4 regions of the Streptomyces sp. NPDC018019 genome follow, and region 2 is predicted to be linked to each of the others. Evidence: riboswitches for the same ligand, from Rfam matches in the RefSeq annotation. Region 2 holds a riboswitch; each other region holds the start of a gene.
The links. Region 2 has a riboswitch for cobalamin ahead of metE (5-methyltetrahydropteroyltriglutamate--homocysteine S-methyltransferase). Riboswitches for the same ligand answer to the same signal wherever they lie in the genome.
Positions count from the first base shown of each region.

Region 1: another riboswitch for cobalamin. It lies ahead of ACH4FX_RS34565 (CoA-acylating methylmalonate-semialdehyde dehydrogenase); the one in region 2 lies ahead of metE (5-methyltetrahydropteroyltriglutamate--homocysteine S-methyltransferase).
Region 3: another riboswitch for cobalamin. It lies ahead of ACH4FX_RS17485 (ribonucleoside-diphosphate reductase subunit alpha); the one in region 2 lies ahead of metE (5-methyltetrahydropteroyltriglutamate--homocysteine S-methyltransferase).
Region 4: another riboswitch for cobalamin. It lies ahead of ACH4FX_RS16435 (cobalamin biosynthesis protein); the one in region 2 lies ahead of metE (5-methyltetrahydropteroyltriglutamate--homocysteine S-methyltransferase).

Region 1 covers NZ_JBIRGD010000028.1:116,446-123,782, reverse strand. Annotated here, with positions in the region: gene mmsB (3-hydroxyisobutyrate dehydrogenase) at 1-443, opposite strand, end outside; gene ACH4FX_RS34575 (enoyl-CoA hydratase/isomerase family protein) at 440-1,552, opposite strand; gene ACH4FX_RS34570 (acyl-CoA dehydrogenase family protein) at 1,549-2,769, opposite strand; gene ACH4FX_RS34565 (CoA-acylating methylmalonate-semialdehyde dehydrogenase) at 2,775-4,274, opposite strand; cobalamin riboswitch at 4,477-4,658, opposite strand; gene ACH4FX_RS34560 (hypothetical protein) at 4,844-5,194, shown strand; gene ACH4FX_RS34555 (zinc-binding dehydrogenase) at 5,276-6,292, opposite strand; gene ACH4FX_RS34550 (inositol monophosphatase family protein) at 6,289-7,251, opposite strand; gene ACH4FX_RS34545 (aspartate aminotransferase family protein) at 7,248-7,337, opposite strand, start outside.
Region 2 covers NZ_JBIRGD010000031.1:88,187-95,523, forward strand. Annotated here, with positions in the region: gene ACH4FX_RS35910 (DUF5954 family protein) at 1-608, opposite strand, end outside; gene ACH4FX_RS35915 (hypothetical protein) at 1,007-2,614, shown strand; cobalamin riboswitch at 2,781-3,006, shown strand; gene metE (5-methyltetrahydropteroyltriglutamate--homocysteine S-methyltransferase) at 3,197-5,515, shown strand; gene ACH4FX_RS35925 (lysophospholipid acyltransferase family protein) at 5,767-6,474, shown strand; gene ACH4FX_RS35930 (peptidase) at 6,625-7,337, opposite strand, start outside.
Region 3 covers NZ_JBIRGD010000009.1:156,092-163,428, forward strand. Annotated here, with positions in the region: gene rsrA (mycothiol system anti-sigma-R factor) at 1-68, shown strand, start outside; gene ACH4FX_RS17470 (hypothetical protein) at 792-1,778, shown strand; gene def (peptide deformylase) at 1,893-2,534, shown strand; gene ACH4FX_RS17480 (ribonucleotide-diphosphate reductase subunit beta) at 2,651-3,724, opposite strand; gene ACH4FX_RS17485 (ribonucleoside-diphosphate reductase subunit alpha) at 3,724-6,162, opposite strand; cobalamin riboswitch at 6,322-6,463, opposite strand; gene ACH4FX_RS17490 (TolB family protein) at 6,820-7,337, shown strand, end outside.
Region 4 covers NZ_JBIRGD010000008.1:247,320-254,656, forward strand. Annotated here, with positions in the region: gene cobO (cob(I)yrinic acid a,c-diamide adenosyltransferase) at 1-560, opposite strand, end outside; gene ACH4FX_RS16425 (putative cobaltochelatase) at 560-2,692, opposite strand; gene ACH4FX_RS16430 (cobyric acid synthase) at 2,692-4,311, opposite strand; gene ACH4FX_RS16435 (cobalamin biosynthesis protein) at 4,343-5,341, opposite strand; cobalamin riboswitch at 5,472-5,619, opposite strand; gene ACH4FX_RS16440 (hypothetical protein) at 5,816-6,052, opposite strand; gene ACH4FX_RS16445 (anion permease) at 6,096-7,337, opposite strand, start outside.

The DNA of each region.
Region 1 (7,337 bases), on a different contig from region 2:
CCCGCCATGAACGTCAGCGTGCCCGCCCCGGCGCCCACCACGCCGCCCGAGACCGGCGCGTCCAGGGCCTGGTGACCGGCGCGTACGGCGGCCTCGTGGGCGGCCCGCGCGTCGGCCACGTCGATGGTCGAGCAGTCGAGGAACAGGGTGCCGGGGCGGGCCGCCGCGAGCAGCCCGCCGTCCTCGTAGAGGGCCAGGACGTGCCGTCCGGCGGGCAGCATGGTGATCACCACGTCCGCGTCCGCCACGGCCGCGGTCGCCGAACCGGCGGGCTCGACACCGGTCCCGGCCGCCGCCGCCAGCGCCTCCGGCGCGAGGTCGAAGCCGGTCACCCGGTACCCGGCCGCCACCAGGTTGGCCGCCATCGGCCCGCCCATGTTCCCGAGCCCGACGAACCCGACCGTGGCGGCTCCGCCGTCCCCGTCCCGTATCTCCGCGCTCACCAGGGCACCTCCTGTGTACCGGCACCGTCGGCGAGCCCCAGTTCGCGGTCGCCGAGCGGTGCGAAGAACCGGGCCACGTCCTCGTCCGCGACCTCGGCGAGGGTGGCGGGGGACCAGCGCGGCGCGCGGTCCTTGTCGATGACCTGGGCGCGGATGCCCTCGACCAGGTCGGGCGTGGCCAGCGCCGCGCACGAGACGCGGTACTCCTGGTCCAGCACCCGCTCCAGCGGCCCTAGCTCACGGGCCCGGCGCAGCGCGGCCAGGGTCACCTTCAGCGCGGTGGGGGACTTGGCGAGGATCGTCTCGGCGGCCTCCTTGGCCTCCGGGACCCCGCTGCCGAGCAGCCGGTCCACGATCTCCTCGACGGTGCCGGCCGCGTAGCAGCGGTCGATCCATTCCCGGCGCGCGGCCAGCTCGCCTTCGGGCGCCTGCTGTACGTACCGCGGCAGTACGTCCGGCACCGGATCGGCGGCGAGGTCCGCCATCAGCCGCGCCACCTGCCCGGACGGCACGTAGTGGTCGGCGAGCCCGCACAGCAGGGCGTCCCCGGCCCCCACCGCCGTCCCGGTCAGCGCCAGATGGGTGCCCAGCTCGCCGGGCGCGAGCGCCAGCAGGTAGGTACCGCCGACGTCCGGCACGAAGCCGATGCCGGTCTCGGGCATGGCCACCTTGGACCGCTCGGTGACGATCCGTACGCTGCCGTGCGCCGAGACGCCGACGCCGCCGCCCATCACGATGCCGTCCATCACGGCGACGTACGGTTTGGAGCAGCGCGCGATGCGGGCGTTGAGCCGGTACTCGTCCCGCCAGAACGCGGCGGACGCCGTGCCGCCGGTCCGGGCGTCCTCGTGGATGGCGCGGATGTCGCCGCCCGCGCACAGCCCCCGCTCGCCCGCGCCGCTGAGCACCACGGTCCCGACCGCCGGATCGGCTTCCCAGGCGGCCAGCGCCGCGCCGATCCGGCGCACCATGGCGTGGTCGAGGGCGTTGACCGCCTTCGGCCGGTTGAGCGTGAGGTAGGCCGCCCGGCCCGCGGTCCGCAGCAGCACGGAGTCGTCGGGCGCGGGCGCGTCGGGTACGCGGCCGGCGCGTACGGGACCGCCGGTCATCGGGCGGCTCCCGGTCCGGCCCCGGGGCGGGTGCCGCCGCCGGTTCCCGCCCCGGTCAGCCCACGGGCCACGATCAAGCGCATGATCTCGTTCGTCCCTTCCAGGATCTGATGGACCCGAAGATCGCGGACGATCTTCTCCATGCCGTATTCACTCAGGTAGCCATAGCCCCCGTGCAGTTGCAGCGCGCGGTCGGCGACGGTGTAGCCCGTGTCGGTGGCGAACCGTTTGGCCATCGCGCACAGCTGCGGCGCCTGCGGATCGCCCCGGTCCAGCGCCTCGGCGGCCTGCCGCACCAGCGCACGGGCGGCGGCCAGCTCCGTCGCCATGTCGGCGAGGCGGAACTGGAGCGCCTGCGCGTCCAGCAGCCGCCCGCCGAACGCCTCCCGGTCCGCGAGGTACACCTGGGCCGCGTGCAGGGCGCTCTGGCCGCCGCCGAGGGAGCACGCGGCGATGCCGAGCCGGCCGCCGTTGAGGCCGCTCATCGCGATCCGGAAGCCGTCGCCCTCCGCGCCGAGCCGCCGGTCCGCGGGGATGCGCACCCCGTCCAGGATCACCTGCCGGGTGGGCTGCGCGTTCCAGCCCATCTTCTTCTCGTCGGCGCCGAACGACAGCCCCGGATCGTCCCGCTCGACCACGAACGCCGAGATGCCGCCGGGCCCTTCCCCGCCGGTACGGGCCATCACCACGTACACCTTTGAGGCCCCGGCACCGGAGATGAACTGCTTGACGCCGGTCAGTACGTAGGCGTCGCCGTCGCGCACCGCGCGGGTGCGCAGCGCCGCCGCGTCGGACCCGGCACCCGGCTCGGTGAGGCAGTAGCTGCCCAGGTCCGCCATCGAGCACAGGCCGGGCAGCCGGCGGGCGCGCTGCGCGTCGTCCCCGTACCGGTCGATCATCCAGGCGACCATGTTGTGGATGGAGAGGTAGCCCGCGATGGACGGGCAGGCGGTGGCCAGCGCTTCGAGGACCAGCACGCCGTCCGCGCGGCTGAGCGCGGAGCCGCCGTGCTCTTCTCGTACGTAGATGCCGCCGAGCCCCAGGGCGGCGGCCTTGCGCAGCACGTCCACGGGGAAGTGCTTGTCCTGGTCCCAGGCCACGGCATGCGGGGCGATGTGCTCCTGCGCGAAGTCCAGCGTCGTCTCGACGATGGCGAGCTGGTCCGCGGTGAGCGAGGTCGGCGAGGCGGTCGTGGTGGCGGTGGTCATGACGCTCATCAGGCTCAGCCCATCGTCGGGAGGGTGAAGCTCGCGCCCTCCTTGGCCCCGGAGGGCCAGCGCGAGGTGACGGTCTTGGTGCGGGTGCAGAAGCGGATCGCGTCCGGCCCGTGCTGGTTCAGGTCGCCGAAGCCGGACCGCTTCCAGCCGCCGAAGGTGTGGTACGCGACGGGCACCGGGATCGGCACGTTCACGCCGACCATGCCGGTGTGCACCCGGCGGCTGAAGTCCCGCGCGGTGTCCCCGTCGCGGGTGAAGACCGACACGCCGTTGCCGTACGGGTGCTCCGTGGGCAGCCGCAGCGCCTCCTCGTAGTCCGCCGCCCGTACCACCGACAGCACCGGGCCGAAGATCTCCTCCTGGTAGATCCGCATGTCCGGGGTGACCCGGTCGAAGAGCGAGGCGCCCGCGAAGAAGCCGTCCTCGTGGCCCGGCAGGGTGAAGCCCCGCCCGTCCACGACCAGTTCCGCGCCCTCCGTGACACCGAGGTCCACATACGCCCGGACCCGGTCCAGCGCGTCCCGGCCCACCAGTGGCCCGAAGTCGGCGTGCGGGTCGTCGCTGCGGCCGATGCGCAGCGCGCCGATCCGCTCGCGGAGCCGCGCCACCAGCGCGTCGGCCGTCTCCTCGCCCACCGGTACGGCGACCGAGACCGCCATGCAGCGCTCGCCCGCCGACCCGTACCCGGCGCCCACCAGCGCGTCCACCGCCTGGTCGAGGTCGGCGTCCGGCATCACGACCAGGTGGTTCTTGGCGCCGCCGAAGCACTGGGCGCGCTTGCCGTGGGCGGCGGCGGTCGCGTAGATGTGCGCGGCGACCGGTGTCGAGCCGACGAAGCCGAGCGCTTCGACGCGCGGGTCCTCCAGCAGCGTGTCCACCGACTCCCTGCCGCCGTGCACGACGTTGAGGACGCCCGGCGGCAGCCCCGCCTCCAGGAACAGTTCGGCGAGCCGCAGCGGCACGGACGGCGCCCGTTCGGACGGCTTCAGTACGAACGCGTTGCCGCAGGCGATGGCCGGGGCGGCCTGCCACAGCGGGATCATCGCGGGGAAGTTGAACGGGGTGATCCCGGCCATCACACCGACCGGTCGGCGCAGCGAGTGCACGTCCACACCGGTCCCGGCGTTGTCCGTGAACTCGCCCTTGAGCAGGTGCGGGATGCCGGCGGCGAACTCCACCACCTCCAGGCCGCGCTGGAGGTCGCCGTGCGCGTCCGCGACCGTCTTGCCGTGCTCGCCGGACAGCAGCCGCGCCAGCGACTCCCGCTCGCCCTCGACCAGGCGCAGGAAGTTCAGCAGCACCCGGGCGCGCCGCTGCGGGTTCCACTCGCCCCACTCCGGCTGGGCCGCCGCCGCGTCGGCGACCGCGGCCGTGGTCTCGGCGCGGTCCGCGAGCGGTACCCGGGCCTGCACGGTGCCGGTGTTGGGGTCGTACACGTCGCCGTAAGCACCCGATGTTCCCGGTGTGTGCTTGCCGCCGATGAAATGGGTCAGTTCACGGACCATGGGGCCTGCTCTCGTCAGGTGAGATCCGGGGATGGCACGGCCGGGCGCGCGTACGGCGCAACGGGCGCGGTACGCGGCGGGGCCGTGGGAACGCGAAGCGCGGGGGACCGTCAGCCGGCGGGCGGTGCCGCGGGCCGGGCCGGATCACCTGGGCCGGGGGTACGCACCGGTGCCATGCGTGTCTGCTCCATCCTCGTGGACAACACGGAACAACACCCGCGGCCGGTATCCTGGCTTCCGGATCACCGCGCGCCGCCCGCCTTCCCGACCTCGTTCGCGTCAGTGGCGTGTAGCTCGGCGTCGCACTCCCCGGTCACAGTGGCGGGACCACGCCGGATTCGCACCGGCTTCCCTGCACCGCGGGCCTTGGTCACGAACATATAGTCGGACGTCCTAGTAAGTCCAGGGGGCCGAAGATCCCCTGGCTGCCCGACGGCGGCACCGCGCTCCACGCCCGCGACCGCGCCGGGTGCGGGGACGAGCGCCGGCGGAAAGTGAGTACGGGTCCCCGACGGCGTTGAGTACGTGCACCGATGCCGCGCCGCGCCGCCGAAGTCAGGCTGGCGGTCATGAGCGCACCCGCACCTTCACCCGCCCCCGCCGACCTGCCGCAGCGTGACCCCTTCGCGCCCTCCACGACGGCGCTGCGGGTGTTCGCCGGGCTCGGCCTCCTGCTGCTCGCCGCCGCGTACTTCCTCTTCGTGATCATCGTTCTGAACCAGGCGTACAGCGGCGACGGCGCGAGCGGGCCGCTGCTGCCCGCCGCGCGGACGGCGCTGGCACTCTCCCCGGTCCCGGGGCTGATCGCCCTGTGCGTCCCGGCGGCGGGCCTGGGATACCGGGCACGGTGCAGCACCGTGTGGCTCCAGTACGCGCTGCTCGCCGCGGGCCCGGTACTGGCGGCCGTCGACTTCTCGTGAGGGCGGACGGCTTCCTACGGGAGCGCCGCCACGGCCCGCGCGGCCGGCACCAGGCCGACCGCGCGGGCCGTCCGCCACGGATCACTCCGGCACCAGCACGACCTTGAGCGCCGAATACGGGGTCCCGGGCGCCGCGGCGAGCGCCGCGAACGCCGCCTCGTGCTGCTCCAGCGGGAAGCGGTGGGTCACCAGCCGCTCCAGCGGCAGCCACCGGGCCAGCTCTATCGCCCGGGGGAACAGCCGGCTGTTGTAGTCCCCGGCCCCGATGATCTGCAACCCGCGCTGGAGGATCTCCAGCGGGCGCACGGTGGCCGACGCGTTGCTGTTGTAGCCCATGATCACGACACGGCCGCGGACCGCCGCGTACGCCAGGCACTGCTCCAGCAGGCTGCCGACGGTGTCGATGACCACGTCGCCCTGCCCCGCGAGGGCCGGGGCGTCCGGCGTGTGGACGGTGACCCGGCCGCCGAAGTCCCTGGCGAACACCTCGCGGCACAGCTCCTGCCGGTACGGGTCCGGCTCGGTCAGCAGCACCCGGGCGCCGTGGTGCTGGGCCGCCATCGCGCACACCACACCGACCGGCCCGCCGCCGGCGACGACCACGGTCTCCCCGGCCCGCACCCGGCCCGCTTCGATGTTGTTGAGCGCGCAGGCCAGCGGTTCCACGACCACCGCGCGGTCGAAGTGCATGTCCTCGGGGAGGGTGTGGAGGAACCGCTCGGGCAGCCGGATGTACTCGGCGAACGCGCCGTCCAGGTCGAGCCCGACCTCCGTACCCGCCTTGTTGACGCAGAAGTCCCAGTGCCCGCGCAGACAGGACGGGCAACCGCCGCAGTACAGCGTCGGGTTGATGACGACCCGGTCGCCCGGCTTGTGCGCGGTGACCGCGGACCCCACCTCCTCGACGGTGCCGACCGCCTCGTGGCCCATCACCACACCCGGCTCGGCGGGGAACTTGCCCACCAGCACGCTGCGGTCGGTGCCGCAGATGCCGGTCTGCGCGACCCGCACCACGACGTCGGTGGGCGCGGTGGCCGCCGGCTTCGGGTGGTCGGCCAGCGACACCGTCCGCGCCTCGGTCAGGACCAGGGCCTTCATCGCATACCTCCGGAGGTCGTCGGGGCGGCGCCCGGGATGTTCCACCGGATGGCGCCGAGCAGTTCCTTGTGCAGCTGCGGGGTGGCGGCCGCGACGCACGACTTCTGGTTCATCGGGTCCAGGTCGAGCAGCGCGGTGGTCCCCAGGTCGTCGCCGTAGGCGTCGGTGATGGTGACCCCGCTGCGCTTGGCGAGGTACACCGCGGCGGCGATGTCGTACGGGAACAGGTGCAGGATCGAGCCGCGCCCGGCCGCCAGGAAGGCCGCCTCGGTCCCCGGGTGGTCGCGCAGCACCCGGTTGCCGATGTCCACGTACGCGTCGAGCTGGCCGGTGATGATGCGGGAGATCGAGAACGTGGCGCTGTTGAACACGAAGACGCCGCCGGTGTTGGCGGACCGGTCCACCAGGTGCGCGTACGCCGCCGCCATCAGGTGCATGGGATGGCCGTTGAACTCGACCGACCAGAACATCTTCGCCGGGTCGGTGGTCCGGCTCAGCCGCGGCAGCGCGTGCGGGAACCCGCCGTACGACAGCCCCTCGTCGTCGTCCCCGTGGATCCACGCACCCGACTTGATCTCCAGCAGGTGCGCCGCGGTCACGTCGTCCAGCGTCGGCGCGGCCTTCGTCAGCGGCGCCGCAGCGATCGACACCATGCCCATCTCCAGACCGGCCGAGGTGGGCCGGGTCCCGTCGATGGGGTCCACGACCAGCACGTACCGCGGATCGGGCGCCAGCTCGACCAGCGAGCCGTCCTCGGTGTAGACCGCGAGCGGCACCGGTGCGTGCTCGCGCAGGTACGCGAGGACGGCCCGCTCGGCGACCTCGTCCACGTCGAACTGGGCGTCGCCGCCGGGGGAGTCGCCGTGCACCTGCCGGGCCGGGCCCCGGCCGGCGTACGTCATCAGCTCGGCCCGTACGTGCCGGCCCAGGCCCGTCAGCAGTTCTTTCATCGTGGTCATGAGGACAGCTCCGCGCGGAAGAGGCTCTCCAGGCGGTCGCACAGCAGCTCGGCCTGGTCGAGGGTGAGGATCAGCGGCGGCCGGAT
Region 2 (7,337 bases):
CGCACCGCGTCGGCGTGCACCTCTGCCGGTGTATTGGGCGACACCCCGATGAACTGCACGAGATCCAGTTTCAGCAGGCCGTCCGACAGACCGGTGCTGACATACGGGTCGACGACGAACCCCTTGGTCCGGGACGGCACGCGCAGGGCCTCGCCGACCTCCGCCGGGTCGGGGTCGGAGGGGCGGGGCGGTTCAGGCCCGCTACGGCCCATGCGGATGAACTTCGCGGCGCGTACGATGCGGAACCGCTCTCCACGGACCCGGACCTCGTCGACGACCTCCCGGTCCATGCGCAGCGCCGCCGCCATCCACTCCTTCTGCGCCTCCGCGTCACCGGCCTCCCCGGCCTCTTTGGCGCACAGGCGGAAGTGCGACCCGAGGGAGTCCCTGGCCCCCTGCGGTTCCGAGGCGCCGTACTCGAACAGCTCCCACCCGCCGGCGTCGCGCTCCTTCGCGTAGAAGAACTCCGCCAGCCCCACCCCCAGCAGTTCCGGGTATCGCTCCCGCGCCTGCCACGCCTCCTGGTCCGCGAAGGCGGCGATGGGGCCCGGTTGCGGGGCCACCCGGAAGGTGAGGTAGCCGGGCACCCTGTCCTCGTAACCGTTCATGCACCGAATGTGCCGGACCCCGCTGCGGCTCCGCCGGGAAACCGGAGAATCAACCCGGTCGCGCGCGGTGGGCGTGCACGTGTGTGATAGGAGCACAAAGAGGTTCGGGGCGATGGGTGGGCCGGTCGCGCCCGTACCCCACCGCGCTGCCCGCCGTGCCAAAGAGGGGGCGCTCGGGCCGAATTCGCCCCGGCACAGCCGTCATGGCATGATCACCCAGCTCCCTCCCCGTACGTCGAACCTCCCGCACGTCAAACCTCCCGCACCTCTGCACACCCCTCCCGCACTGCTCTGCACCCCTGTGCACTCCTTCGCAACCGTCCGATTGTTGTGAGGCGCCGTTTCCGGAGGCGACTTCGGCGCGGTGTGCCCCACCCCCACCTTCTCCAGGGTCAATCTTGCGCACGATCACCAAGCAGGCACTCATACCTGCCCTGACCGTCATCTCCCTGCTGACCGCCGGATGTTCGGCAGCCGGTGGCTCCGGCACCGGCGCCGCCGCGTCCACCGATCCCGGTACCGGAGCGACCGCAGCCCCGGCCGCCGAGGGCAACGACGCCGCCGGTACCTCCGTCGGCAAGGGTGGCGGCGGGCAGCGGCTGACCGTCGGTGCGGCCCCCGCGTCGTCCGGCTCCGCCGGTGCGGCCGCCGTGGCGCGCCCGTCCGGCGATGGACGCCCGCAGTACAAGTCCGCGCTGCGGGTCGCCTCGTACGACCGCCGCAGCGGACGCGCGGTCGTCGCCGGTCCGGTCAAGCACCGCCCGGCCCCTTCCGCCTCGGCGTCCACCTCAGCATCCCCCTCCGCCTCCGCATCCCCCGCCCCGAAGAACTCGGCCGTGGAGGTCGGTGACGTCATCGCGAGCGCACCCGCCCCCGGCGCCCCCAGCGGCGTACTCGCCAAGGTCACCGCGGTGCGGGGCACGACGCGGGCGGGGACCGAGGTCAACACCGCCCCGACCACGCTCGACGCGCTGCTGGGCAAGGGCAAGGCCAACGGGAAGGTGGCCGTCGCCCCGTCAGCCGTCTCGGTCGAGCCGCTGGTCAAGGGCGTGCAGGTGTCCTGGGCGCAGAAGGGCGAGCGTCGCTTCGGGCCCCATGGCGCCACGCTGCCGCTGGGCAGCCTGCGCCTCGATGTCGGCGCGTCGGTGGCCACCGCCGAGGACGCCCCGGCGAGCGCCGCGGCCTCGGTCGCCGGGTTCGTGGAGCTCTCCCCCAAGGTGGAGTTCGCTTACGACGGCAGCCGCCCGGGGAACACGCCCGCTCCCACCGCCGCGGCCCGCACGGCGCCCGGCGGCGCGTTCATCGGGCTGTCCGGTGACTGGTCCTCCCAGTGGCGCTTCAAGGGCCGGGCCGCCGCCTCGGCCGGGAACGGCAAGCCGCTGCGGACGCCGTTCGCCAAGCTGCACGCCGATCCGGTCATCCAGGTGGGCCCGGTCCCGGTCGTCGTGAACCTGGACCTCACATGCTACCTGGCGGTCGAGGCGGACGGCCGGGTCAGCGTCGACATCAAGCAGGACGTCAAGGGCGACTTCCGGGTGGGCGGCGGCTACACCTGGGCCGAGGGGTGGCGGCCCGTCAGCGAGTCCGGCCTGCACGCGACGCCGGTCCAGGCCGCCGTGACGGCGGAGGGCCGGGCGAAGGCCACGCTCGGCGCGGAGGCGAGCGTCGGTCTGTACGGCGCGGTCGGGGTGAGCGCCGATGTCGCCCCGTACCTGCGCGGCGAGGCCAGTGCCGTGGCCACCGGTTCGTTCGGCGGGAACGGCGGGACCGGCGGGAAAGGCAGGAACGGCGCGGACAGCGCGAAGAGCGGAAACGGTACGAAGGCGACCGCCACGGCCGACTGGAAAGCCTTCGGCGGGCTGGATCTGACGGGCGCGCTCCAGACCCAGCTGACGGTCTTCGGCACCCCGCTCTTCCAGAAGCGCATCCCGCTGGGCACCCTGCACCGGGAATGGCAGCTCGCGTCCGGTCACTTCTCCACCGCGCCGAAGCCGCGCACCGGCTGACCTCTCGGGCGCTCCCTGCCCCAGCGCAGGACGTCACGGATCACGGCCCACCCCAGGGGCGGTTCGGCTGTTCCGGCCGGGCCGCCCCTGACGCTGTGGTGCCCCTGCGTCGTATTTCACGTACCGCTATGTGAACAGGGGTGTCGGGGCACGTGGTGATCGCTCTACTGTGTCGGGTGCAGCTGGTTCGCCCTGCCCGCCAGGCAGGCGCGTCGTAAGAGGGAACCCGGTGGGAATCCGGGACTGCCCCGCAGCGGTGAGCGGGAACGACCGCCGTCATACGCACTGGATCCGGGCCGGATCCGGGAAGCGACGGCCAGTAGGGGCCCGCCGGGAGAGCCCGGCAGGCGTGCCCGCGAGTCCGAAGACCTGCCCGTTGCCCGCGCGCGTCCATGCGTGCGCGGTGAGTTCCGGAGACCTTCGAGGGCGGGTTGGGAGCATCCCGGACGTGCGTCCGGGAGAGTACATGTCAGGCGGGCAGGGGTGTCATCGGACGCCGCACGGCTCGCCCGGCGCGTCGTCCCTTCGCGTTCTCGTCCGTCCCCGGGGCGTGCAGACCACGTATCCGCGAAGGAGAGATCCGTGACAGCGAAGCCCGCAGCCGCGGCAGCACGGGCCACCGTGTACGGCTACCCCCGCCAGGGCCGGCACCGGGAACTGAAGAAGGCCGTCGAGGGCTACTGGAAGGGCCGCGTCACCGCGGACGCCCTGCGGGAGACCGCGCGGGACCTGCGCCGTGCGAACTGGCGGCAGCTGGCCGACGCCGGCGTCCACGAGGTGCCGACCGGTGACTTCTCGTACTACGACCACGTCCTGGACACCAGCGTCATGGTCGGAGCCGTCCCGGACCGGCACCGCGCCGCCGTCGAGGCCGACGCACTGGACGGCTACTTCGCCATGGCGCGCGGCACGCAGGACGTGGCGCCGCTGGAGATGACGAAGTGGTTCGACACCAATTACCACTACCTGGTCCCGGAGCTGGGGCCCCACACGGTCTTCACCGCGGATTCCGCCAAGCAGGTCGGCGAGCTGGCGGAAGCGCTCGCGCTCGGCCACACGCCGCGCCCGGTGCTCGTCGGCCCGGTCACCTACCTCCTGCTGGCCAAGCCCGCCCCCGGTGTGGCCGCCGACTTCGACCCGCTGACCCTGCTCGACCGGCTCCTGCCCGTCTACGCGGAGGTCCTGGCCGACCTGCGCGCGGCCGGTGCGACGTGGGTCCAGCTGGACGAGCCCGCCCTGGTGCAGGACCGCACCCCGGCCGAACTCAACGCCGCCGAGCGGGCGTACCGCGACCTCGGCGCGCTCGCCGACCGCCCGAAGCTGCTGGTCGCCTCGTACTTCGACCAGCTCGGCGAGGCCCTGCCGGTGCTGGCCAAGGCTCCGGTCGACGGCTTGGCGCTGGACTTCGCCGAAGCCGCCGCCGGCAATCTGGACGCGCTCGCCGCCGTGGGCGGCCTGCCCGGCAAGCGCCTGGTCGCCGGTGTCGTCAACGGCCGCAACGTCTGGCTCAACGACTACGAGAAGTCCCTGGCCACCCTCGGTACGCTGCTGGGCCTGGCCGACCGGGTCGACGTGGCGGCCTCCTGCTCCCTGCTGCACGTGCCGCTCGACGCCGCCGCCGAGCGCGACATCGACCCGCAGGTGCTGCGCTGGCTCGCGTTCGCCAAGCAGAAGGCCGGCGAGATCGTCACGCTCGCCCGCGGCCTCGCGCAGGGCACCGACACGATCGCCGCCGAACTCGCCGCCAACCGCGCGGCCCTGGCGTCCCGTGCCGGCTCCGCGCTCACCCACGATCCCGCCGTACGCGCCCGCGCCGCCGCCGTCACCGGCGCCGACGCCCGCCGCTCGGCGCCGTACCCGGAGCGGGCCGTCGCCCAGCGGGCCCACCTGGGCCTGCCGCTGCTGCCGACCACCACCATCGGGTCCTTCCCGCAGACCACCGAACTGCGCGCCGCCCGGGCCGGTCTGCGGGCGGGACGCATCGGCACGGCCGCGTACGAGGAGCGGATCAAGGACGAGATCCGTGCGGTCCTCGCCTTCCAGGAGAAGGCGGGGATCGACGTCCTGGTGCACGGCGAGCCCGAACGCAACGACATGGTGCAGTACTTCGCCGAGCAGCTGACCGGCTACCTCGCCACCCAGCACGGCTGGGTCCAGTCGTATGGCACGCGCTACGTCCGGCCGCCGGTCCTCGCCGGTGACGTGGCGCGGCCCGAGCCGATGACGGTGCGGTGGACGCGGTACGCGCAGTCGCTCACCGACCGGCCGGTGAAGGGCATGCTGACCGGCCCGGTCACCATGCTCGCCTGGTCCTTCGTCCGCGACGACCAGCCGCTCGGCGACACCGCCCGCCAGGTGGCGCTGGCCCTGCGCGACGAGGTCGCCGACCTGGAGGCGGCGGGCACCTCGGTGATCCAGGTGGACGAGCCCGCGCTGCGCGAGACGCTGCCGCTGCGCGCCGCCGGCCGTGCCGCCTACCTCGCCTGGGCCACCGAGGCGTTCCGTCTCACCACCGGCGGGGTGCGGGACCGGACCCAGGTCCACACGCACATGTGCTACGCCGAGTTCGGCGACATCGTCCGGGCCATCGACGATCTCGACGCCGACGTCATCAGCCTGGAGGCGGCCCGTTCCCACATGCAGGTGGCGCGCGAACTGGCGCAGCACGGCTATCCGCGCGAGGCGGGGCCGGGGGTGTACGACATCCACTCGCCGCGCGTACCGAGCGCCGAGGAGGTGGCGAGCCTGCTGCGCAAGGGACTTGACGCCATCCCGGCCGAGCGCCTGTGGGTCAATCCGGACTGCGGTCTGAAGACCCGCGCCTGGCCCGAGACCCGTGCTTCGCTGGAGAACCTCGTCGCCGCCGCGCGGACCGTCCGTGCGGAGATTCCCCTGTCCTGAACCGGTGCGGCTGGGAGGGCGCCCGAACGCCCTCCCAGCCGTCGCTGCCGCCGCGGCATGCGCGACCGTCGCCGCGATGGTCCCGCCACGCGGCGCGGTCCGAGGGTGCGTACAGGGCCGCCGTGGGGGTTTTTCCCGCACGACGGGGCGCCCGAGCTCTCGCCCGCGTCTAGACTAGATCTCCTCTGCACCTCATCCGACCTGCGGAAACAGCGCCGTTGAGCCGGCTCCGGAGAGTGAGGGGAACCCCTGTGTTCTACCAGGTGCTCAAGTACGTGCTGCTGGGGCCGTTGCTGCGGCTGATCTTCCGGCCCCGGGTGGAAGGGCTGGAGCATGTGCCGTCGGACGGGGCGGCGATCATCGCGGGCAATCATCTGTCGTTCTCCGACCACTTCGTGATGCCGGTGATCGTGCCGCGCCGGGTCACGTTTCTGGCGAAGTCCGAGTACTTCACCGGGCCCGGCCTGCGCGGGCGGCTGACCGCGGCCTTCTTCCGGGGCATCGGGCAGATTCCGGTGGACCGGTCCGGCGGCAGGGCGGCGCAGGCCGCGTTGCGGTCCGGGCTGGCCGTGCTGCGCAAGGGGCGGGTGCTGGGGATCTATCCGGAGGGGACGCGGTCGCACGACGGGCGGCTCTACAAGGGCCGTACGGGGGTGGCGGCGTTGGCGATCAGGTCGCAGGTGCCGGTGGTGCCGTGCGCGATGATCGGTACGTTCGAGGCCCAGCCCACCGGGCGGCGGCTGCCGCGTGCCATGCGCATCACGATCCGGTTCGGCAAGCCGCTGGAGTTCGAGCGGTTCGCGGGTCTGGACGCGGAGCACGCCGCGCTGCGCGCCGTCACCGACGAAATCATGTACGCGATCCTGCGGCTCTCCGGGCAGGAATACGTGGACGTCTACGCGAACGAGGCCAAGGCGCGGCAGCAGTCGGAGCGTGGCCTGGTACGGCGCTTTCGGTGAGCGGTGGGCCAGGTGCGGATTCGGTGATCGGTGGGCCAGGCGCCCATTTGCGGCGAGGGAATCGCGGGTGCGGGCCTTGCCGTACGGCCGTGTGGCGCTGGGTGCGCCTGACGGCCGTACGGCGGCGCTGCCGCCCCCGGGCTCAGGGAATCACGTCTTCGGATTGAGCTTCAGACCGAAGTGGTTGAAGATGTCCGTCGCTTCGGTCCAGTACAGGTAACTGCCGGCATTGGTCTGGTACGGGCCCGCCAGTGCCGAGACGATACCGCGCGCCTGGCGTGCGGAGCCGTTCGCCGTGTAGACCATCGAGCCGCTGTCCCCGTGCGCGACCGTCCAGGGATTGCCGGGCAGCCGGGTTCCCTCGACGCCCCGGACCTTCCAGCCGGTGTCCAGGGTGTAGGTGATGTCGTCGCTGATGACCTTTATGCCGCAGACGGTTTCCTGCTTCATGAAGAAGGACGCGGCGCCGTTCTGGCAGACGAAGTCGCCGTTGTGCGAGTAGGCGACGCCGGTGACGGGCTTGTAGCCGGCCGTCTCGCTCACATCGGCGTTGTTATCGGTGCCGACGAGCTGTTCGGCGTCCCAGCCGGTGGCCACGCCGTTGACCGTACCGACGTAATTGCCGAGTTCCCCGTTCAGTCCGTCGTAGAACTTGCCGAAGGCCGGGGTGGTTCCCGATCCGGTGTATATCTTCGTGCCGTTGGCGAAACAGTGGGCGGCGGTCACCATGACGGGCTTGTTGTCGCTCTTGCGTACGGCCGGGAGCCCGGCCGAGCAGTACTGCGAGCCATCGGTCAGCACGTCGCCGGCGATGAACGGCGTGCCGTCCTTCCATCGCACATCGGCCCAGGTCCTGGCGGCCG
Region 3 (7,337 bases), on a different contig from region 2:
AGCAGGCGTCCGGGTCCGGCCCCGACGACACGCTCGACGCGCGTGGCGAGACCGCGCGGGCCGAATAACGCGACGTATCACCCGAAGGGGTGAGGGGCGGGGGTTTCGCCCCGCCCGACCCGCTGACGCGCCGCCCCGTGGCCCGGCCTCCCTCCGGTGGGACGGGCCCGTTCTTCCCCGCCCCGTCGGCCGAGCGTTCCCGCCGCCACCGGCGGCCCGGGCCGCCGCCCGGGTCCGGCGCCGTTCCCCGCCCACCGGGCACCAACTCCCGCACGACGGCCAGCTCTTTCGTACGCCCTGCTGCCGGACGTAGCGGCCGCCGCCGTCTCCCTCTCCTGCGCCCTGCCGTCCCTTTTGTCGCAATCCGCCACCCGCTGCACCGTCGCGTCGAGCCGTGCGGTGAGGTGTGAACTGGGCATGGGCGCACGTGGCTTGGAGACGGACGCGTACGGCATCCGGACGCGCCCCCGTCCGGGCCGTAGCGCGCCCCGGCACCCCCCTTCCGGCCCCGCCCAGATCGTCACAAAGGCCCGCGCAAGGTCATGGAACCGATGGGTAATGAGCGGTCCCGGAGATGGGCATGGTTGGATGCGAAGGAACCCCCACGAACGGGGATTCAGGGGGTCGGCGAAAGGCAAGGAGCCGGTGAGGGGGTCGGTGGCGGGCCGCGGGCGGCGCGGCAACCGGGCTGAGCCCGGCGGCAATCTGTGGCAGGTTGTCGAGTGGGCCCTCGAACGGCCCCCGGCGTCCGTCCGGGGCGGTATCCAGGAAGCAACCAGCAGGCGGGAATCGTGAGGATCTTCGGCAAGGTACGGCACCGGCCCTCCGCCTCGTGGCGGCAGGCGACCGACCGCGCTTTCACGCTGATCGGTGACGGCCGTTACGAGGACGCGGGCGCGCTGCTGACGCGGGCGGCCGACATGGAGCCGTGGCTGTCGGAGTCCTGGTTCAACCTCGCGCTGCTGCACAAGTTCCGCCACGACTGGGAGCAGGCGCGCGCCGCCGGACTGCGCGCGGTCGCCCTGCTGGACCGCGAGGCCGGGGCGCCCGACTGGTGGAACGTGGGCATCGCGGCCACCGCCCTCCAGGACTGGCCGCTGGCCCGGCGGGCCTGGCAGGCGTACGGCCTCAAGGTGCCCGGCGAGGGCTCGCCGTCCGCGGAACCGGTCGGCATGGAGCTGGGCAGCGCCGCCGTGCGCCTGTCGCCCGAGGGCGAGGCCGAGGTGGTCTGGGGCCGCCGGCTGGACCCGGCCCGCATCGAGGTGCTCTCCATCCCGCTGCCGTCCTCCGGGCGGCGCTGGGGCGAGGTGGTGCTGCACGACGGCGTGCCGAACGGCGAGCGCACCACCGCCGCAGGCCCGTCGTTCCCGGTGTTCGACGAGATCGAGCTGTGGGCGCCCTCACCGGTCCCGACCTGGGTCGTGCTCCTGGAGGCCGCCACCGAGGCCGACCGGGACGCCCTGGAGCGCCTGGCCGCCGACGCGGGCTTCGCCGCCGAGGACTGGTCCTCCTCCGTCCGCCTGCTGTGCCGTACCTGCTCCGAGAGCCGGATGCCCAGCGACGAGGGCGAGGGCGAGCACCTGGACCCGCACGACCACAGCGAACCGGGCCACCCGGGCCCGCTCGGGCACCGCACGGCGGGCTCCGGCTCCCTGTGGGTCCCGGAGCGCGAATGCGGCATCGCGGCCCCGGCCGGCCTGGTGCGCGGCCTGCTGGACGGCTGGGTCGCGGACAGCCCGGACACCCGTGAGTGGCGTGACCTCGAAGAGGTCTGCTGAGCGTCTGCGGGCGGCCTGGACGTCGTACGCCCGTCCGGTCCGGGAGGGCGCACCCGGCCACGGATTAGGCTGGAGGGCGAATATTTCGGGTTTCCAGGAAGGCGTACGGCGGACATGGCGGAACAGCCTGTTTTTGACCACAACGAGGAGCGGGCGGCGGAGGGCTTCGTCGACGACGTCACCGGCGCGGCGGAGCGGGAGGCGGCGCACCGTGAGCGCGGTACGTCCCGTCCGATCACCGTCGTCGGCAACCCGGTGCTGCACAAGGAGTGCAAGGACGTCACCGAGTTCGACGACGGGCTCGCCCGGCTGATCGACGACATGTTCGCCAGCCAGCGCACGGCCGAGGGCGTGGGCCTGGCCGCCAACCAGATCGGCGTGGACCTGAAGGTCTTCGTCTACGACTGCCTGGACGACGAGGGCGTACGCCACGTCGGGGCGGTCTGCAACCCGGTCCTGGAGGACCTGCCGGTCGAGCGGCGGGTGCTGGACGACTCCAACGAGGGCTGCCTGTCGGTGCCCGGCGCGTACGCGGAGCTGGCCCGCCCCGACTACGCGGTCGTCCGCGGCCAGGACGCCGAGGGCAACCCGATCAAGGTCCAGGGCACCGGCTACTTCGCGCGCTGCCTCCAGCACGAGACCGACCACCTGTACGGCTACCTGTACATCGACCGGCTCTCCAAGCGCGACCGCAAGGACGCCCTCAAGCAGATGGCCGAGCGCGAGCCGCGGTACCCGGTCGTCGCCAACGACTGAGCCCCGCCCGGCCCGGTCGCGTTGTCATCGACTCGTCGAATCCGGTCCCGATTCGCCGGACGCAAAGAAGCGGACGGTGCCGGTCCGTGCGTACGGACCGGCACCGCCCGGCGTGCTCAGAACTCGTCGTCGAAGGAGACCGAGCCCTCGACGGCGACCTGGTAGGCCGAGGCGCGCCGCTCGAAGAAGTTGGTCAGCTCCTGGACGTTCTGCAGCTCCATGAAGGAGAACGGGTTCTGCGAGCCGTACACCGGCGCGAAGCCCAGGCGCTGGAGGCGCTGGTCGGCCACGCACTGGAGGTATTCGCGCATCGACTCGGTGTTCATGCCCGGCAGCCCGTCACCGCACAGGTCCCGGCCGAACTGCAGCTCCGCCTCGACGGCCTCCTTGAGCATGTCGGTGACCTGGTGCTCCAGCTCGTCGTCGAAGAGGTCGGGCTCCTCCTCGCGCACCGTGTCCACGACCGAGAACGCGAACTCCATGTGCATGGTCTCGTCGCGGAAGACCCAGTTGGTGCCGGTGGCCAGGCCGTGCAGCAGGCCGCGCGAGCGGAACCAGTACACGTACGCGAAGGCGCCGTAGAAGAACAGGCCCTCGATGCAGGCCGCGAAGCAGATCAGGTTCAGCAGGAAGCGGCGGCGGTCCGCCTTGCTCTCCAGCCGGTCGATGGACTCGACCGAGTCCATCCACTTGAAGCAGAACTCGGCCTTCTCCCGGATGGAGGGGATGTTCTCCACCGCGGCGAACGCGGCCGCGCGGTCGTCCGGGTCGGGCAGGTAGGTGTCCAGCAGGGTCAGGTAGAACTGGACGTGCACGGCCTCCTCGAACAGCTGCCGGCTCAGGTAGAGCCGCGCCTCGGGGGAGTTGATGTGCTTGTAGAGCGTCAGCACCAGGTTGTTCGCCACGATCGAGTCGCCGGTCGCGAAGAAGGCGACGAGCCGGCCGATCAGGTGCTGCTCGCCCGGCGAGAGCTTGGCGAGGTCGGCGACGTCGGAGTGGAGGTCGACCTCCTCCACCGTCCAGGTGTTCTTGATCGCGTCGCGGTAGCGCTCGTAGAAGTCCGGGTAGCGCATCGGGCGCAGGGTCAGCTCGAAGCCCGGGTCGAGGAGGTTCTTCTTGCCGGTGGTGGCGGTGTGCGAGGCGGCCGCGGTCGTCTCGGCGGGCTGGTTCTTCTCGGGTGCGGTCGTCATTACTGGCATGCCTCGCAGGACTCGGGGTTTTCCAGGGAGCAGGCGACGGCCTCGGGGTCGGCCGCCTGGGCGGGTACGGGAGCGGTCTGCGCGCCCCCGCCCGTGCCGCGCGCGGACTGGGCGATACGGGTCGCCGGCCGCGAGCGGAGGTAGTACGTGGTCTTGATGCCGCGCTTCCAGGCGTAGGCGTACATCGAGCTGAGCTTGCCGATGGTCGGCGACGCCATGAACAGGTTCAGCGACTGGCTCTGGTCGAGGTAGGGCGTACGGTCCGCCGCCATGTCGATCAGCGCGCGCTGCGGGATCTCCCACGCCGTGCGGTACAGCTCACGGGTCTCGGCGGGGATCCAGTCCAGGTCCTGCACCGAGCCGTTGCCCTCGCGCAGCGCGTCACGGGTGCGCTCGTCCCACAGGCCCAGCGCCTTCAGTTCCTCGATCAGGTACGCGTTGACCTGGAGGAACTCGCCCGACAGCGTCTCGCGCTTGAACAGGTTGGAGACCTGCGGCTCGATGCACTCGTACACGCCCGCGATGGAGGCGATGGTGGCGGTCGGCGCGATGGCCAGCAGCAGCGAGTTGCGCATGCCGGTCGCCGCGATACGGGTGCGCAGCGCCGCCCACCGGTCCGCCCAGCGCGGCTCGGCGTTCGGGTAGTGGTCGGGGTGCAGCACGCCCCGGGCCGTACGGGTCGCGGACCAGGCCGGGTGCGGGCCGTGCCGCTCGGCCAGGTCGGCGGACGCCTCGTACGCCGCGAGCATGATCCGCTCGGAGATGCGGGTGGACAGCTCCCGCGCCTCGGGCGAGTCGAAGCGCAGCCGCAGGCGGAAGAAGACGTCCTGGAGGCCCATCAGGCCCAGGCCCACCGGCCGCCAGCGGGAGTTGGAGGCGCCGGCCTGCTCGGTCGGGTAGAAGTTGATGTCCACCACGCGGTCCAGGAAGGTCACCGCCGTGCGGACCGTGGCGTCCAGCCGCTCCCAGTCCATCTCGCCGTCGTCGCCCAGGTGGGCGGCGAGGTTGACCGAGCCGAGGTTGCAGACGGCCGTCTCGCCGTCGTCGGTGACCTCCAGGATCTCGGTGCACAGGTTCGAGGAGTGCACGACCTTGCCGGGCTCGGCGGTCTGGTTGGCGGTGCGGTTGGCGGCGTCCTTGAAGGTCATCCAGCCGTTGCCGGTCTGCGCGAGGGTGCGCATCATCCGCGCGTACAGGATGCGCGCCGGGACCTGCTTGACGGCCAGGCCCGCGGCCTCCGCCGCGCGGTACGCGGCGTCGAACTCGTCGCCGTACAGGTCCACCAGCTCGGGCACGTCGCTGGGGGAGAACAGCGACCAGTCGGCGTCGGCCTCGACGCGCCGCATGAACTCGTCGGGGATCCAGTGCGCGATGTTCAGGTTGTGGGTGCGCCGGGCCTCCTCGCCCGTGTTGTCGCGCAGCTCCAGGAACTCCTCCAGGTCCGCGTGCCAGGTCTCCAGGTAGACGCAGGCGGCGCCCTTGCGACGGCCGCCCTGGTTCACGGCCGCGACCGAGGCGTCCAGGGTGCGCAGGAACGGCACGATGCCGTTGGAGTGGCCGTTGGTGCCGCGGATCAGCGAGCCGCGGGCGCGCACCCGGGAGTACGACAGGCCGATGCCGCCGGCGTGCTTCGACAGGCGCGCCACCTGGTGGTAGCGGTCGTAGATCGAGTCCAGCTCGTCCAGCGGGGAGTCCAGCAGGTAGCAGGAGGACATCTGCGGGTGCCGGGTGCCGGAGTTGAACAGGGTGGGCGAGGAGGGCAGGTACGACAGCGAGCTGGTCAGCCGGTACAGCTCGGCGACGTCGTCCAGGGCCCGCTCGCTGTGGTCCTCGGCCAGGCCGCAGGCCACGCGCAGCAGGAAGTGCTGCGGGGTCTCGATGACCTGCCGGGAGATCGGGTGGCGCAGCAGGTAGCGGGAGTGCAGGGTGCGCAGGCCGAAGTAGCCGAACCGGTCGTCCGCGCCGTCCGCCAGGGCCCGTTCGACCAGCGCGTCCAGCCGGGCCGCGTGGGTGCGGACGAACGCCGCCGTGGAGTCGGCGATCAGGCCCTCGCGGTGGCCGGTGGCGACGGAGGCGGAGAAGGCGACCGCCCCCTCCGCGGCCGCCTCCTCCGCGATGGCACGGGTCAGCAGGCGGGCGGCCAGCTTGGAGTACTGCGGCTCGTCGCCGATCAGGCCGGCCGCGGCCTCCATGGCCAGCGAGCGCAGCTCGGCCTCGTCGGAGCCGGGGTGCCGGCCGCGCAGCGCGGCGGCGGCGATCTTGCCGGGGTCGGTGGCGTCCAGGTCGGCGGTGAGGTCGGTCAGTGTGCGCAGCAGCGCGGCGCCGGGGCCGTCCTCGGCCCGGCCGCCGGCACCCTGCCGGGGCTGCGTGTCCTTCGCGGGCTGCACGACCTGCTCGGCTGATGCGGGCTCCGTTGGCGCGATGGTCACGTGCTGCTCTCCCTCACTCGGCGGGGGCCCGGGGGAGGAGCGGAGGGCCGCGTACGGGCGTGCGGCACCCCTGGTATGCCGAGGGGCGCGCGGGCACACCGCGCAGCGTCCACCGGCCCAACCCGCGAGGCCCGGACGTATCGTCGACCGCGCCGGAGGTGGCGCGGGCGTACTGTGGGCAGGTCTTCGGACTCACGGGTGCGGATTGCCGCACTTCGTACACCGTTGCGGGACAGTTCCGGATTCGCACCGGATTCCCCTGCGACGACAGCGAGGACGAGCATACATCTTGTGCTGCCTCGTGCACCCACCCCCATATCTTGTGTCGCGTTGGGGCGGGGTTGTCCGAAGCCGTGGTATTCAGCGGCCGTTCCGGGCCTCCCGGCGGGGCTCGCCGGGGCCGCCTCGGGGCCGCTTCCGGGCCGCTGTGAAGGCGCTTCCGAGCCGCTTCGGGGGCCCTGTTCCCGGGGGGTTCCACGGCCGTTCCGGCGTCGTCCGGCACCGCTCCGGGCGGCCTGGACGGGGGCTGATGCAGGGGGCGTATTGGTGGCGCGGAATGTCCCTGATGCGTTGACCGGGACCCCTGAAGCGTATTGGCTCCTTGTCTGCTCCGTCGGCCGGCGGGGCGGGTGGGGGAGTTGGGCAAGGGGGGGAGACATGCGAAGGAACGGTGCGGCGCGGGGTGTCGTGAAGGCCGTGGGGCTGGTGGCGGGTGCGTGTGCCGTGGCGGGAGTGCTGCCCGCGGCGAGCGCCGCCGCGAGGCCGGCGGCACCGGCGACCGAGCGGGTCGGCGTCGCCGCGGACGGGACGCAGGGAAACGGTTTTTCAGGAGCGCCGGCGCTCAGCGCGAACGGGCGGTTCGTGGCATTCACCTCGGAAGCCACCAATCTGGGACCATCGGACACCAACGGCCACCAGGACGTCTACGTCAAGGATTTACGGACGGGAAAGGTCGGCCTGGCCAGCGTCGGCAGTACCGGCACGCCCGGCGACGGCCTCTCCGGCTCGCCCGGGATCAGCGCCGACGGGCGGTACGTGGCCTTCTACTCCAGCGCGACGAACCTGGTGCCCGGCGACACCAACGGCGAGGGCGACGTCTTCGTGCACGACCGCCGCACCGGGCGCACCACGAGCCCCACGGCGGGCGCCGGCCGGTCCCCGTACGGATTCGGGGT
Region 4 (7,337 bases), on a different contig from region 2:
ATCGGGTGCTTGACCTTGGTCATCTCGGTCACCAGGTCCGCGAAGTCGCACAGCTCCCGCGGCGCGTTGCGGCCCGTGATGACGACGTGCTGGGTGCCCGGCCGGTCCCGCAGGACGGAGACGACCTCGGCGGTGTCCACCCACCCCCAGTGCATCGGGTACGCGAACTCGTCGAGCACGTACAGCTTGTACGTCTCGGCGGCCAGGTCCCGCTTGACCTGCTCCCAGCCCTCGCGGGCCGCCTCCTCGTTGCTGAACTGCGCGTCGCGCTGGACCCACGACCAGCCCTCACCCATCTTGTGCCAGGCGACCGCGCCGCCCTCGCCGGTGTCGCCGAGTACCCGCAGCGCGCGCTCCTCACCCACCTTCCACTTCGCCGACTTCACGAACTGGAACACCCCGACCGGCCAGCCCTGGTTCCAGGCCCGCAGCGCCAGCCCGAAGGCGGCGGTGGACTTGCCCTTGCCGGGGCCGGTGTGGACGAGGACCAGCGGGCGGTTGCGGCGCTGGCGTGTGGTGAGCCCGTCGTCCGGAACGACGGACGGCTGTCCCTGAGGCATTACGCGGCCCTCCGGTTGATGTGGTTGGTGCCCTGTCCGCGGACGTCGCGGACCAGCGCGGTGACGCGGTCCGCGCGCAGTTCGTCGAGGGTGACGGCGGTGCCCTGGAGGTCCCGGGCCAGCTCGCCCGCCAGCCCCAGCCGTACCGGCCCCGCCTCGCAGTCCACGACCACCGAGGCGACGCCCTCCGCGCCCAGCAGCCGCGCCGCGCGGGAGGTGCGCACCAGCGGCTCGGGCCCGCCGGTGGACCGCCCGTCGGTGACGACCACCAGCAGCGGCCGGCGCGAGGCGTCCCGCAGCCGTTCCACGCGCAGCACCTCGTGGGCCTTGAGCAGGCCCGCGGACAGCGGTGTCCGGCCGCCGGTGGGCAGCGACTCCAGCCGGGCCGCGCCCGCCTCGACCGAGGAGGTGGGCGGCAGCGCCAGCGCCGCCTCCGACCCGCGGAAGGTGATCATGCCGATCTTGTCGCGCCGCTGGTACGCGTCGAGCAGCAGCGACAGCACCGCGCCCTTGACCGCGCTCATCCGCTTGCGCGCCGCCATCGAGCCGGACGCGTCCACGACGAAGAGCACGAGGTTGCCCTCGCGGCCTTCGCGGACCGCCTCCCGCAGGTCGTCACGGCGCACCAGCAGCCCCGGGCCGCGGCGCCCGCGCGCCACCTGGTGCGGCGCGGCGGCCTGCACGGTCGCGGCGAGGTGCAGCTTGGTCAGGGTGCCCTGCGGGCGGCGGGCGCCGGTGGTCCGGCCGTGCGCCGTACGGGCCCGCGAACGGCGGCCGTCCGCGCCCTCGCCGAGGCCCGGCACGTCCAGCCGCCGGGTACGGAACGGCTCGCCCGCGGCGACGGCGGCCTTCTCGCCGCCCTCGCCGGGAGCCTCCTCCCGCGCGCCTTCGGACTGTGCCTTCGGGTCGGCGGGGGCCGGGTCCGGGGCCGGTGACTGCTCGGGCAGCTGTGGCCGGTCGTGCGGGGTCTGGTCGTGCGGAGCCTGCGCGTCCTCGCCCTGCGGCCCGTCCGTGCCGCCGTCGCCGTCCTGCGGCGGCTGCCCGCCGCCAGGCCCGTCGGGGCCGTCCTCCGGGCCGCCGTCCGGGTCGGGGTCGGGTTCCGGGTCGTCGTCCTCGTCCGCGCCGAACTCCTCCAGCACCTGGTCGAGTTTGTCCTCGTCCAGGCCGGGGGCGTCGAACGGGTTGCGGCGGCGACGGTGGGGGAGCGCCAGCAGGGCGGCCTGCCGTACGTCCTCCTCGCGGACCGCCGTACGGCCCGCCCAGGCCGCCAGCGCGCTGGCGGTGCGCGCCATCACGATGTCCGCGCGCATGCCGTCCACCTCGAAGGCGGCGCACACGGCGGCGATCTGCCGCAGCACCGCGTCGCCGAGGACCACGTCCGGCAGCAGCGCCCGCGCGGCGGCGATCCGCTCCCGCAGTTCGCCCTCCTCGGCGGCCCAGCGCGCTGCGAAGCCTGCCGGGTCGGTGTCGTAGGCCAGACGGCGCCGGACGACCTCCACCCGCTGGTCCGGCTCGCGGGACGCGGCGACCTCCACGGTCAGCCCGAAGCGGTCCAGCAGCTGCGGGCGCAGTTCGCCCTCTTCCGGGTTCATGGTGCCGACGAGCAGGAAGCGCGCGGCGTGCCGTACGGAGACGCCCTCGCGCTCCACGTACGAGGCGCCCATGGCGGCGGCGTCCAACAACAAGTCCACGAGGTGGTCGTGGAGCAAGTTGACCTCGTCCACGTACAGGATGCCGCGGTGCGCGTCCGCCAGCAGGCCCGGCTCGAACGCCTTCACGCCCTCCGACAGCGCGCGCTCGATGTCCAGCGCGCCGACCAGACGGTCCTCGGACGCGCCGACCGGCAGCTCGACCATGCGGGCCGGGCGCTCCTCCGAGCCGTACGTCTCGTGGGGGCCGTCCGGGCACGCCGGGTCCGGCGCGGCGGGATCGCAGGAGAAACGGCAGCCGGTGACGACCGGGACGTCCGGCATCAGCGCCGTCAGACCGCGCACGATCGTCGACTTCGCGGTGCCCTTCTCGCCGCGGACGAGCACCCCGCCGATGGCCGGCGAGATGGCGTTGAGCAGCAGGCTCAGCCGCATGTCGGACATGCCGACGACCGCGGTGAACGGGTAAGGGACCGATGCCATCAGGGAGTACCCCCTTCGAGGGACGTGCGGTGTGCGGGCGCGGTGGTGGCCGCGCCGGGTGCGGCCGGGGTGCGGGACGGCGGCGGTATCGGCGGCGCCCCCGGCGGCACGAACGGCAGCCCGGCCGGCACCCCGTCCTCGATGAGCCGCAGCAGCGCCGCCGTGTCCGCGTGCTCCTCGATCAGGTCGCCCAGCCGGTCGAGCTGCTCCTCGCGCAGCGCGGCGAAGCCGGTGTCCGGCGCCGGGACGAACGCGCGGCCCGCGTCGGCGGCCACCCGCCGCAGGAACGCCCGGCGGAACCCGTCGCTCTCCAGGGAGCCGTGCCAGTGGGTGCCCCAGACCGACCCGGACCGGCAGCCGTCGAGGAAGGGCTCGCCGCCGGAGACCTCGGCCACGCCGTGGTGGATCTCGTACCCCTCGACCGGCTCGCCCAGCGCCTCGCCGGACGGCCGGGCCAGCGTCTTGTCCGCCGCGAACCGGACGCGTACGGGCAGCAGCCCCAGCCCGTCCACGGTCCCGGCCTTCGACTCGACCTCGTCCTCGATGCGTTCGCCCAGCATCTGGAAGCCGCCGCAGATGCCGAGCACCGGGCGGCCCTCCGCGGCCCGCCGCCGCACCGCGTCCGCGATGCCGCGCTCGCGCAGCCACTGGAGCGCGCGGACGGTGCCGCGGGTGCCGGGCAGCACCACCAGGTCGGCGTCGGCCAGCTCCTCGGCGCGGTCGACGAAGCGCACCACGACGCCCGGTTCGGCGGCCAGCGCGTCCACGTCCGTGAAGTTCGACATCAGCGGTACGGCGGCCACCGCGACGCGCAGCACGTCGGCGCCGTGCGGCGGCGCGACGACGCTTTCGCGGACCGCGCCGCGCAGCGAGACACGGAGACCGTCCTCCTCGTCGATGCCCAGGCCGTGCGCGAACGGCAGCACCCCGAGGGTGGGCCGCCCGCTCAGCTCCTTCAGCATCTCCAGGCCCGGCTCCAGCAGCGTCACATCGCCGCGGAACTTGTTGACGAGATAGCCCGCGACCAGCGCCTGGTCCTCCCGGGACAGCAGCGCCGTTGTGCCGAAGAACGAGGCGAACACACCGCCCCGGTCGATGTCGCCGACCACCACGACCGGTATCCGGGCGGCCCGCGCGATGCCCATGTTCACGATGTCGGTACGCCGCAGATTGATCTCCGCGGGGCTGCCGGCGCCCTCGCAGATCACCGCGTCATGCGTACGGCGCAGCTCCTGGAGGCAGTCCGTGACCGTGCCGAGCAACTGCTCCTGGCGTCCCGCGTGGTAGCCGCGCGCGCTCAGCTCGCCCACCGGCTTGCCCATCAGCACGACCTGGCTGCTGCGGTCACTGCCCGGCTTCAGCAGCACCGGATTCATCAGCGCGCTCGGCTCGACGCGCGCCGCCGCCGCCTGCATCGCCTGCGCCCGCCCGATCTCCGCGCCCTCGCGCGTCACGAACGAATTCAGCGACATGTTCTGCGCCTTGAAGGGCGCCACCTTGACGCCCTTGCGGGCCAGCCAGCGGCAGATGCCCGCCGTCACCACGCTCTTGCCCGCGTCGGACGTGGTGCCCGCCACCAGCAGCCCACCGCCGAGCGGCGCCCCACCCGAACCGTTCACCTGGCACTCCTCGCCGTCCGCACGCTGCTGCTCACTGGGCCCTCCCGGCCGTACGGGACCGTCGTACCGTTCCTGGTGTACGGGACCGCCGCAGCGCCCCGGCCGCCAGCCGGCCCGCGACCGTGGCCGCCAGCGCCGCCACGCTCACCCGGCGCGACAGCGTCACGGCCCGCTCGATGTCCGCCACCGCCACGGGGCGCCCGGCGCCGCCGTTGAGCACCGGCCGGTGCTCGACCCGGCCGCCGTACGCCAGGGTGCCGCCCAGCCGTACGCCCAGCGCCCCCGCGAACGCGGCCTCCACCGGGCCCGCGTTGGGGCTCGGGTGGGACGCGCCGTCCTGCTGCCAGGCGCGCCACGCGCCCCGCCGGTCCGGGCCGGACAGGACCGCCAGCGCGGCGGTCAGCCGGGAGCCGGGGAAGCCGGCGACGTCGTCGAGGCGGGCCGAGGCCCACCCGAAGCGGCGGTAGCGCGGCGACTTGTGGCCCACCATCGCGTCCAGCGTGTTGACGGCACGGAACGCCAGCAGCCCCGGCACACCGGCGACGCCGCCCCACACCAGGGCGCCGACCACCGCGTCCGAGGTGTTCTCGGCGACGGACTCGACCACCGCGCGCGCCATCTGCTGACCGTCCAGGGCCTGGGGATCGCGCCCGCACAGGTGCGGCAGCCGCTCGCGCGCCACGTCGAGATCGCCCGCGGCGAGCGCCCCGCCGACGGCCCGCGCCTCGCGGCCCAGCGAGGTGCCGCCGAGAACGGCCCAGGTGGCGGCGGCGGTCAGCGCGACGGAGGTGGCGGGGGAGCGGCGTACGGCACGGGTGAGCAGCGCGGCGCCGACGGCGGTCCCGCCGGCGCACAGCGCGGTGTGCAGGGCCCCGCGCCCGCGGTCGTCGCGCCACAGGCGGCGCTCCACGGCTGCCGCGGCCCGCCCGAAGGCGGCCACCGGATGGCCGCGCCGGGGATCGCCCACGACCAGATCGCCGAGGAAGCCGAGGGCCGCGCCGCACGCGTAGCCGGCGTGTTCGGCACGCATCGGATCAGACCGCCGTCGCGCCTCGGAGGGGCGGTACGGGGGTACGTCCAGCAGGTCTCGCACTGCGGCCGGGCATGGCGGTAGGTCCTCACTCAGGGTCCGCGCCCTGGTTCGACGGATACGGCGACGAGAGTCTCCTGGCTCCCGGATCGGCGCGTCCCCCGGCCTTCCAGTCCGTACGGAACCCGTGTCCCGGACGCGGACCGTGGCCCTTGCTGGAGGAGCGCTCCCCGGTGACAGTGGCGGGACCGCGCCGGATTCTCACCGGACTTCCTCATCTGTCGCCGATTGGCTCCGGCAGTCCACCACGCTCCGCGAAGCCCGTCAACTCGCGCTTGACCTGCGGCGCGGACCCGTGGCAGGGCCTGTGGGCAAGGACACAGGCACGCGGTGTCCGGGAGACGGCGAGGGCGCCCGGTGGCCGCGGCAGGTGCCGCGGCCACCGGGCGCCCCGGGGACCGTGCTACGGCCGGGTCAGGCCGCGACGATCAGATAGATCCCGTACGCCACGGCCGCCGCGCACAGCGCGAAGCAGACGTACGCACCGGCCCGCGCCGCCCCGGCGGGACCGTCGGCGGCCACCGCCTCGCCCTCCTGGCGCGGCTTGCGGGACGTACCGACGATGCCGAGGGTGAACAGGCCCACGATGCCGACCGTCACGACCAGCGTGACGCCGAAGACCTGGCCGAGCGCTGCCCAGTCGATGCTCATTGCGTTCTCGTTCCTTCGTGGAAGCCGGGGGCGTGCGGGCGGGTCAGCCGGCGGCCGAGCCGGCCTTGGCGCGCAGCTTGGCCGTGTGTGTCTCGTGCGGGTGGGCGGCCACCGGGGCGGCGATCACCGGGGCGGCGACGCCGACCGGGTCGGCGAGCGGCGCGTCGGCCACCGTGGGCGCCGGGATGGTGGCGACGGCCGGAGCGGGCGCGGTCCCGACCGGGCCGGCGGGCGGCGGAGAGACAGTCTGCAGGGCGGCGGTCACCACACCCGCGGGCTCCACGGCCGGACCCTCGTTGACATTGGTGTGGTCCACCGGCTTGCGCCGGGAGGCCAGCCAGATCGCGCCGCAGACCGCGAGCGCGAGGACCGCGACGGTGGCGATGCCCCAGTCGCCCTGGTCCGCCAGCAGCGCGGCACCCGCCGCGACCAGGCCGGCGGCCGGCAGCGTCAGGCCCCAGGCGATCACCATCCGGCCCGCCGTGGACCAGCGCACCACACCGCCCTTGCGGCCCAGCCCCGAGCCCATGACCGAGCCGGAGCAGACCTGGGTGGTGGAGAGCGCGAAGCCGAGGTGGGAGGAGGCCAGGATGGTGGCCGCGGCGCCGGTCTGGGCGGCGAAGCCCTGCGGCGGCTGGATGTCGGTGATGCCCTTGCCCATCGTGCGGATGATCCGCCAGCCGCCCAGGTACGTGCCGAGCGCGATGGCCAGGCCGGCCGAGGCGATGACCCACAGCGGCGGGTCGGCGTGCGGTGCGACGACACCGCCGGTGATCAGCGCGAGGGTGATCACGCCCATCGTCTTCTGGGCGTCGTTGGTGCCGTGGGCGAGGGAGACCAGCGCGGCGGAGGCGATCTGCCCGGCGCGGTAGCCCTTGGCGGTCTCCGCCTCGTCGCGGTTGCGGGCCAGCCGGTAGGTCAGCCGGGTCGCGGCCATCGAGGCCAGACCGGCCACGATGGGCGCGGCGACGGCCGGGATGAGGACCTTCATGACGACGGCGCCGCCGTGCACGCCGCTCGCGCCGACGGACACCAGGGTCGCGCCGATCAGTCCGCCGAAGAGGGCGTGCGAGGAGCTGGAGGGGAGCCCGGCCAGCCAGGTGACGAGGTTCCAGACGATGGCGCCGACCAGTCCGGCGAAGATCACTTCTGGTCTGATGCCGGCGGTCTCGTCGATGATCCCGCCGGAGATGGTCTTGGCGACCTCCACCGACAGGAACGCGCCGACCAGGTTGAGGACCGCCGACATCGCCACCGCGATCCTGGGCTTGAGTGCCCCGGTGGA